DNA from 2 places in the Arthrobacter sp. zg-Y40 genome. Region 1 is predicted to be linked to the other one. Evidence: riboswitches for the same ligand, from Rfam matches in the RefSeq annotation. Region 1 holds a riboswitch; the other holds the start of a gene.

Region 1 (4,090 bases):
TAGTTTCCACATTGCCCAGCATGCCGATCTTCACGGCGTCTATAACGACGTCGTCGCTGACGGCGGTGAGCTGCTCGCGGAGGAACGCCACCGGAGGCGTGTGCACCGAGCGCACGCCAACGGTGTTCTGCGCCACGAGGGCGGTGATTACGGCCATACCGTAGCCACCGGTGGCCGCAATGGATTTCAGGTCGGCCTGAGTGCCGGCTCCGCCCGTGGGATCGGTGCCGGCAATGCTCAGCACCCGGGGGACTTTCACCGGTTCCATGCCGCCACCAGTTCCTCTGCCGCCCTGCGGGGATCAACAGCAGCGCAGACAGCTGAAACCACGGCAATTCCGGAAGCGCCGGCGGCGCGCAGCGCAACGACGTCGGCGGGCTGGATTCCGCCGATCGCAACGCACGGCAGCGGCGAGGAGGCAGCGAAGGATCGGAAACCGCTTATTCCCAACGGTTCGGGGTGGTCCGGTTTGGTGCTGGTGGGCCGGATGACGCCGGCACCCAGGTAGTCCACGGTCCCGGCGGGGAGCGCGCCAACGGCAGCCAGATGCCGCTCCGTGTTGGCGGTCAGCCCGACAACGGCGTCCGGTCCCACCAGCCGCCGCACCGCGCCGGCGGGCAGGTCGCTTTGGCCGACGTGCACCCCGTGCACTTCGGCGCCCGCGGTCCGGGCAGCCAGGTAAATGTCCACCCGGTCATCAACCAGTACCAGGGCGCGGTCCCCGACCGCTGAAGCCACGGCCAACACCAGTTGGTAAAAGTCGGCAGCGGAAGCCTGCTTTTCCCGGACCTGCACCGTTCGGATGCCGCCGGCCACGGCGGCCCGCACGGTTTCGGTCACGCCCCGGGCCCCGCACAGGAGGGTGTCGGTAACGAGGTAGATGCCGGTGTTCCGAGCGCGTTCGCGGAGGCGGCCGGAGTCCGGGAAAGATGCAGTGTTCACGCGGCGGCCAGCCGTTCGGCTACGAGCTCCGCATCCAGGTGCCAGAGTGTGTCGAGGAAGATCGGAGCGAAGCTGCCCGGGCCGGACGCGGAGACTGCGGCATGCTCGGCTGCCACGGTATAGGCCGCAGTGGCGGCGGCCGCCGCCACCAGCCCGCCGCCGTCGGGCCCGGCGTCGCCGGCAACTGCAAGGAACGCCGCGGTAACCGCGCCCAGCGCGCAGCCGCCGCCGGTGACCTTAGTGAGCAGGGAGGTCCCGTTGCTCAGCCGCAAGGTGTCCGTGCCGTCAGTGATGACATCGGTGGCGCCGGAGACGGCCACGATGCAGCCGTACTTGGCTGCAAGCAGGGACGCGGCAGGCAGGGCGTCCTCGGGGTTATCGGTGGCGTCAACACCGCGGCCGCCCGAGCCGAGCCCGGCGAGGGCCATTATCTCCGAGGCATTGGCGCGGACGGCGGTGGGGCGCAGGGCCAGCAGTTCCGCGGCCAGGGCGGTGCGGACCGGAAGGCTGCCCACGGCCACCGGGTCAAGCACCCAAGGCGTTCCGGCGGCATTGGCTGCTTCGGCGGCTTCGAGCATGGCTGTGCGCTGGTCGGCATGCGGAGTGCCAAGATTAATCAGCACGGCGGAAGCAACCCGGGCAAACGGGCCCGCCTCGCCGGGGATATCCGTCATGGCCGGTGCGGCGCCGAGTGCCAGCAGCACGTTGGCAGTGAAGTTGGTGACCACGGCGTTGGTCAGGCACTGCACGAGCGGCGGTTCGGCGCGCAGGCGCGACAGGTGGTCGGAAACGGTTAACGGTGTCAGGCGAATAGTCATCCGCGACATCCCTTCGCTAGTTCTAACTAGATCAGGTTCAACGGGTTTCATCTCAGCCTTACGGCACCCCGTGTCACTGGAACCGACTCTACGAGCACGGCTGGGGAAAGGCAAAGGGGCGGTGCCTATGCCCGGCGGCCCTCCACCGGCACCAGACCCAGGCCGGCGCAGCCGCTGGCCAGATCCTCGAGGCCGAAGGCGCTGAGGGGACTGGCCACACCCGGGTCCAGGTCCTGCCGGTCCCGCAGCTGCTCCGCTCCCCAAGCGATCAGCTCACCGGTCAACGTGTAGACATTGGGCCCGGTGAGCTGCACGGCCGAGAGCAGGCTTCCGTCCCTCCCGGTCACGGCGGCCACCACCTGTGTACGGGTTTTTGCGCGCCGGGCGCTGTCCGGTCCGCCGGGTTTCCCGATCAGGGGAGCGGACAGGTTCTCCAGCAGGCGGCGGCCCCGGGCCGACTTTCCGATCGCATGGCTGGCTGCGGATGCCAGGCTGATTGCCCGGCTGAGGGAAGGGAACCAGCCGTTGTACACCGACACGCTATCCAGCTGGGGGAAGGCATCGGGTAGGAACAGGACTTCCGTTCCGGGAACCAGGAAGCCCGCTTTGTGTCCCCGGCGGGAACCGCTCACCGGGAAAACATGGACATCTGCTGCCGCCCGTTCTTCCACCAGATGCCCGTCCCTCAACCGCACTGCGGGCAGGAACAAGCCGTCGCGCATGGTGGTCCGGGTACCCTGGCTGAGCCCTGGACTCAGCGCGCCCGCGGTGAAGTATCCGACGTCGAGCCTCCGTCCGGCTTCTCCGGCCTGCTGCGCCGCCAGGGCGCCGGCCAGGATGCCCGGTACGTAGTCATATCCGAACGCAGGCAACAGCACGGCGCCGGCTTCCTCTGCCTGCCGTCCGAACCGCTCCTGCAGGGTGCGGACAAACCCCACCTCGCCGGTGGTGTCGATGTAGCGCGCACCGGCCTGCACGGCAGCTTCCGCCACCCCCAGGCCGAACCGTTCAAAGGGCCCCACGGTGGTGATCAGCACGTCGCCGGGATTCAGCAGCCGCCGGATACTGCCGGTATCGCCGGCATCTGCGGCAGTGAACTCCAACCCGCCGTGGTCCCGCGCCAGGGAAGACAGTGCGGCGGTATTGCGTCCGGCGAGGACGGGACGCACGCCGCGCCGGATCAGCGCGTCCAACACCAGGGTGCCGGTATATCCGCTGGCACCGAGAAGGACGAGGCGGCCGCTCACTTCCGGTCCTGTGCCTTCGGTTCGTAGCCGATCAGCCAGTGCAGTCCGTATCGGTCAATGACCTGACCGTCCGAAGCGCCCCACGGCTTGGGGCCAAGCGGGTCCACGATCCGGCCGTCGGCCGCAAGCCGGCTAAACCAGCTATGCAGGAGTTCCGGTTCGCCGGTCCCGAGCAGGGAGAGCATGACCCCCTCCATCCGGACGTTCTGTTCCGGCCCGTCGGTATCTGCTCCGGCCAGGGCGACAGGGCCATCCAGGACTCCGTGCGCAACCGCGTCCGGCGCGCCGCCGCTGCCGAAGTCCCGGTTCGTATGCAGCGATAGCTCACCGCCGAACACTCCGGCATAAACGGTGAGGGCTTTGCGCGCAGTGCCCGGAAACAGGACGTAAACCATGGGTGCCGTCATGCCGCACAGCATACGCTGCCGATACCGCTGCGGGGACCGTGGCCGTTGACTCCCCGGCATGGCCAGCGGACAGTGGACCCATGCCAGGCATCGGTGCACCGCTGTGGGACAAACTGTCCGAGACCGTTGAATCCGGCTGGTGCCCGGGGCTGGTGGCGGGTATCCGGCTTAACGGGCAGACAGAGATCTTCGCGACCGGTTCGCTGGGTGTTGGGCGGTCCGCGCCAATGGGCGAGGACACCCCGTTCCGCATTTCCTCATTGAGCAAGCTGCTGGGCGGCGCCCTGGCCCTGAGCCTGCTCGCAGACGGCACCCTGGAACTGGATGAGGACGTGTCCCGCATGTTCTCCGTGCTGGGGCACCTGCGCGTGCTCGCCACACCCGATGCGCCACTGTCCGTCTCGGTCCCCGCCCGCGGGCCGATCACCCTGCGTCACCTGCTGACCTTCACCGCAGGATTCGGCATCGACTTCGCGCCCACACCCTACGCCGCCGCCACCCGCGACCTGCTGTGGGGTCCGAACCCGCCGGACCTGACTCACGAGGAGTATCTGGCCCGCCTCGCTGCTCTGCCGCTGGCGCATCAGCCGGGGGATCTGTGGATGTATCACTCATGCGCGGACCTCCTCTCGGTCGTGATGGCCAAGGCCGCCGACAGCTCAGTTGGTCAGTTGCT
Region 2 (4,090 bases), on a different contig from region 1:
AGCGACGGTGCCGCCCGGGACCTGCTGGAACGTACTCCGTACATTGAAGCGGTACTCGGGGAAGGAGCGGCTGACCAATGACGAAGGAAGCGCGCATGCGCAACCGCGCCCGTATCCCGCTGCTGCAGGAACTGCCGCTGCTGATCTGGCTGGTGTTCCTGTGGGGTGCCCTCTGGCAGGATTTCAGTGCCGGCAACCTGCTCTTCGGCACGGTGATCGCGTTTATCGTGGCGAATATCTTTTACCTGCCGCCGGTGGAGCTCAGCGGCCGGTTCAACCTGTTCTACGGCCTCGTCTTTGCCGGCCGGTTCTTCTACAAACTGGTGCAGGCCAGTTTCCATGTGCTCTGGCTGGCGGTTGTCCGCGGCCCGCGGATCCGCAACGGCGTGATCGGGGTGAAGCTGCGCAGCCGGTCGGACCTGCTGGTCACGGCCACGGGCCACGCACTGTCCCTGATTCCCGGCTCGCTGATTGTCGACGTCGACCGTTCCACCTCCACCCTGTACCTGCACGCCCTGGACGTGTCCACGGCTGAGCAGGCGGAGAAGGTGCGCGCCGACGTCCTGCAGGCCGAGGCGTGGCTGATCCGGACCATGGGCACCAAAGAGGAACTGGCTGCCCTGCGCGCCGAGAGTGATGAAACCCGTCAGCGGAAGATTGGAGGCAAGGCATGATGAACGTTGCCGTGGTGGTGGTGAGCCTCATGCTGGCCGTGGCCGGCGCGGGGGCGATTTACCGGATTGCCCGCGGGCCGTCGATCCTGGACCGGGTGCTTGCCTCGGACGTGCTGCTGGCCATTGTGGGCGGCGCCCTGGCCGTGGACATGATCGTCTACCGCAACTTGGACTACCTGGCCTTGCTGGTCGCCATTTCCCTGGTCGGTTTCATCGGGTCGGTAACGGTTGCGCGCTTCGTGACGGACAGGCGGTAGGGCCATGGACGAAACCGTGTACGACGCGATTGTCGCTGTCCTGATGTTCGGCGGGGCACTGATGTCCCTGGCGGCGGCCATCGGCCTGATCCGCTTCCCCGACCTGCTCAGCCGCATGCACGCTGCGTCCAAGCCGCAGGTCCTCGGCCTGCTGCTTTTCCTGCTGGCCATGGCCGTGGAGTTCCGCAGCTGGAAACTGCTGCCGGTCCTGGCCGTCGCATGGATCTTTATGCTGCTAACGGCACCTGTTTCCGCGCACATGGTGGGCCGGGCCGGGTACCGCACCAAGCACCTGCGGCCGGAACTGCTCGTGATCGACGAACTGGACGACGTCGTCGAGCGCGCCCAGCGATTGCTCCAGGACGCTGAGGCGGAGGCGCTCGAGGACGAAAACGAGGACCCGCGCGTGGACGACGATCCCGGCGAGGAGCAACCGGCCTACACCGGGGAACTGGACGACGACGAACTGCTGGCCGGCCGCGAACGCGAGGCCGGGTTAAGCAGCGGCGCCCAGCACCCGGGAAAGAATCCCGAGGGCTGAGCGCCGCAGGCGGTGCTTGGGCCGGCAGGCCGGGTCAGACGACCTCAGGGGTCTTCTGGTAGCGCTGGATGGCCCGCTGCGTGCCGCGGTTGGTCAGGACCCGGATGACCGAGCTGACGGCGCCGGACACCACGGCGAAAGCCACGGCAGCGCGGAGGCTGTTTTCCAGGCTGCCCTCGGCGTCCTTGGGCGGCTCGTTGCCCGTGGCCTTGGTCCAGACGAAATCCAGTACCTTGGCGGCCACGATTCCGGACAGGATACTGGCTCCGGTTCCGAGCAGTTTGAGGATCAGGTTCATGGGTACTCCTAGCTTCGGGCGTTTTTCCTAACCCTACGGTATCCGTTCGGTACCCCTGCGGGGAGCTGGCACGCGTGTGTAGAGTGGTACCGCAAACACACGACAGGGGAGCGCCCCCTCCGCACGGCCTTCGGGCAGCGGAGACAAGGCGCTGAGAGTGCGGACATCCGCAGACCCTCGAACCTGATCCGGTTAGTACCGGCGAAGGGAGTCGAGAGCTCAGGGAATTCCCGCCACGTCCCGGCACTCGCCGGGGCACGGCAGGAACGGCACCGGCATTGCCGGCGCGCCGCTACCCTCCCCTCCTGCTATCAGGAGGATATTCATGAACCGCTTTACTTCTGCTGCGGCACCGTCCGCAGCCAAGCCCGCAGCGCCGGCACGCACATGGCGCGTGGTGGACATTGTTGTTGCGTCCGTAGTGGCCGTGGCCGTGGGCGTCATTTTCTGGGCCTGGTCCCTCGGCTACGCCGGGATCAGTGCGCTGACCGCCGCGTTCCCGCCGCTGGCAGGCCTCTATACCGGCGGCTGGCTTATTGCCGGTGTGCTGGGCGGGCTAATCATCCGCAAGCCGGGGGCCGCGATCTACTGCGAAGTGCTGGCCTCGGCCGTGTCCGGTGTGCTGGGCACCCAGTTCGGCCTATCCGTGCTGCTCTCCGGCTTCCTGCAGGGCCTCGGTGCCGAACTGGTGTTCCTGCTGTTCCTCTACCGCCGCTTCTCCCTGCCCGTGGCATTGCTGGCCGGGCTGGGTTCGGGCCTGTTCCTGGGACTGAGTGAAAACGTTCTGTACAACGTGGAGTGGGCAGCTCAGTGGAAGCTGTTGTATGTCCTGCTCACTGCGTTCTCCGGTGCGGTCCTGGCCGGCGGACTGTCCTGGCTGGCGGTCCGGGCATTGGCACGGACCGGCGCTCTGGCACCCTTCGCGTCCGGACGGACAGGCAAGGCATAGCGGTGCGGTTTTTGAACGCCCGCCGCCGGGCTCCCGGCGCGGCCGCACCCCGGGTGCTGCCTTCCGCCGTCGCGCGGCGCAGCAGTCCCGCCGCCGTTACCGCCCAAGGCTGGGGCTGGCGGCACGGGGGCAGGGCCGGTGCGGCTGTGTCCGGACTGGACCTGTCGGTAGCACCGGGGGAGCGGGTGCTGCTGCTCGGGGCCTCCGGCGCCGGAAAATCCACACTCCTGCATTCCCTCGCGGGCGTGCTGGGACCGGATACCGGTGGGGAGGAACAGGGCAGGATCTCAGTGGACGGTGTCCATCCGGCGGATCCCGCAGCCCGCGGCCGGACCGGACTGGTGCTGCAGGATCCCGATGCGCAGACCGTGCTGTCCCGTGTGGGGGATGAAGTTGCCTTCGGCGCCGAGAACCTTGCGGTCCCGGCCGGGGAGATCTGGCCCCGGGTGCGGGCCGCACTGGCCGACGTCGGACTGGACGTGCCGCTGGAGAGTTCCACTTCCGCTCTCTCCGGCGGGCAGAAGCAGCGGCTGGCCCTGGCCTCCGTGATGGCGATGGAACCCGGACTGCTGCTGCTGGACGAACCCACCGCCAACCTGGACCCGGCGGGCGTGGCGGAAATCCGCGACGCCGTGGTGCGGGTGCTGGACCGCACCGGCGCCACCGTCATTGTGGTGGAGCACCGCGTGGAGGTCTGGGCGGAGGTGGTGGACCGCGTGGTGGTACTGGCTGCCGGCGGCGGTGTCCTGGCCGACGGACCACCCGAGCAGGTGCTGGGGGATATGGTGCACCGGAAAACCCTGGCCGCAGCCGGGGTTTGGCTTCCGGGCGCCCGGCCGGAGATTCCCGGCGGTGCGTGGGCCCCGGCTGCCGGCGGGAACCGGCTGCTGGCGGCCCGCGGGCTGGCTGCCGCCCGGACGGGCCGCGGACCTGCCGTGGTCACCGGGGCGGACCTGGCGCTGGACGCCGGAACCGCCGTCGGCATTACCGGACCCAACGGTGCCGGCAAATCCACCCTCGCCCTGACCATGGGCGGCTTGCTGCGGCCGCGGAGCGGAACCATCGCCGCCGAACCGTTGCTGGCCGGCACCGCTGCGCCCGAACCGCACCGGTGGACGTCGGCGCAGCTGGTGAGCAGGATCGGAACCGTGTTCCAGGAACCGGAGCACCAGTTCCTCACCAACACCGTGCTGGACGAACTGTCCTTCGGCCCGCGCCGGCTCGGGCTGGAAAAGGAGTCCGCGGCCCGGGTGCGGGAGCTTGCCGAACGGCTGCACCTCGACGCCCTGCTGGATGCCAACCCCTTCACGCTCTCCGGCGGGGAGAAGCGCCGGCTGTCCGTGGCAACCATGCTCGCCACGGCGCCGTCCA

The links. A riboswitch is a leader RNA that binds a small molecule or an ion and turns the genes downstream of it on or off. The one in region 1 is predicted to bind thiamine pyrophosphate.
Region 2: another riboswitch for thiamine pyrophosphate. It lies ahead of LJ754_RS03520 (ECF transporter S component); the one in region 1 lies ahead of thiM (hydroxyethylthiazole kinase).

What each region holds. Positions count from the first base shown of each region.
Region 1 is NZ_JAJFZS010000003.1:233,396-237,485, reverse strand. It holds gene thiD (bifunctional hydroxymethylpyrimidine kinase/phosphomethylpyrimidine kinase) at 1-268, opposite strand, end outside; gene thiE (thiamine phosphate synthase) at 256-942, opposite strand; gene thiM (hydroxyethylthiazole kinase) at 939-1,760, opposite strand; TPP riboswitch at 1,752-1,841, opposite strand; gene LJ754_RS04860 (saccharopine dehydrogenase family protein) at 1,886-3,007, opposite strand; gene LJ754_RS04855 (VOC family protein) at 3,004-3,414, opposite strand; gene LJ754_RS04850 (serine hydrolase domain-containing protein) at 3,495-4,090, shown strand, end outside.
Region 2 is NZ_JAJFZS010000002.1:27,086-31,175, reverse strand. It holds gene LJ754_RS03545 (Na+/H+ antiporter subunit D) at 1-81, shown strand, start outside; gene LJ754_RS03540 (Na+/H+ antiporter subunit E) at 78-674, shown strand; gene LJ754_RS03535 (monovalent cation/H+ antiporter complex subunit F) at 671-931, shown strand; partial or broken gene mnhG (monovalent cation/H(+) antiporter subunit G) at 936-1,277, shown strand; gene LJ754_RS03525 (DUF4235 domain-containing protein) at 1,507-1,770, opposite strand; TPP riboswitch at 1,865-1,997, shown strand; gene LJ754_RS03520 (ECF transporter S component) at 2,096-2,719, shown strand; gene LJ754_RS03515 (ABC transporter ATP-binding protein) at 2,776-4,090, shown strand, end outside.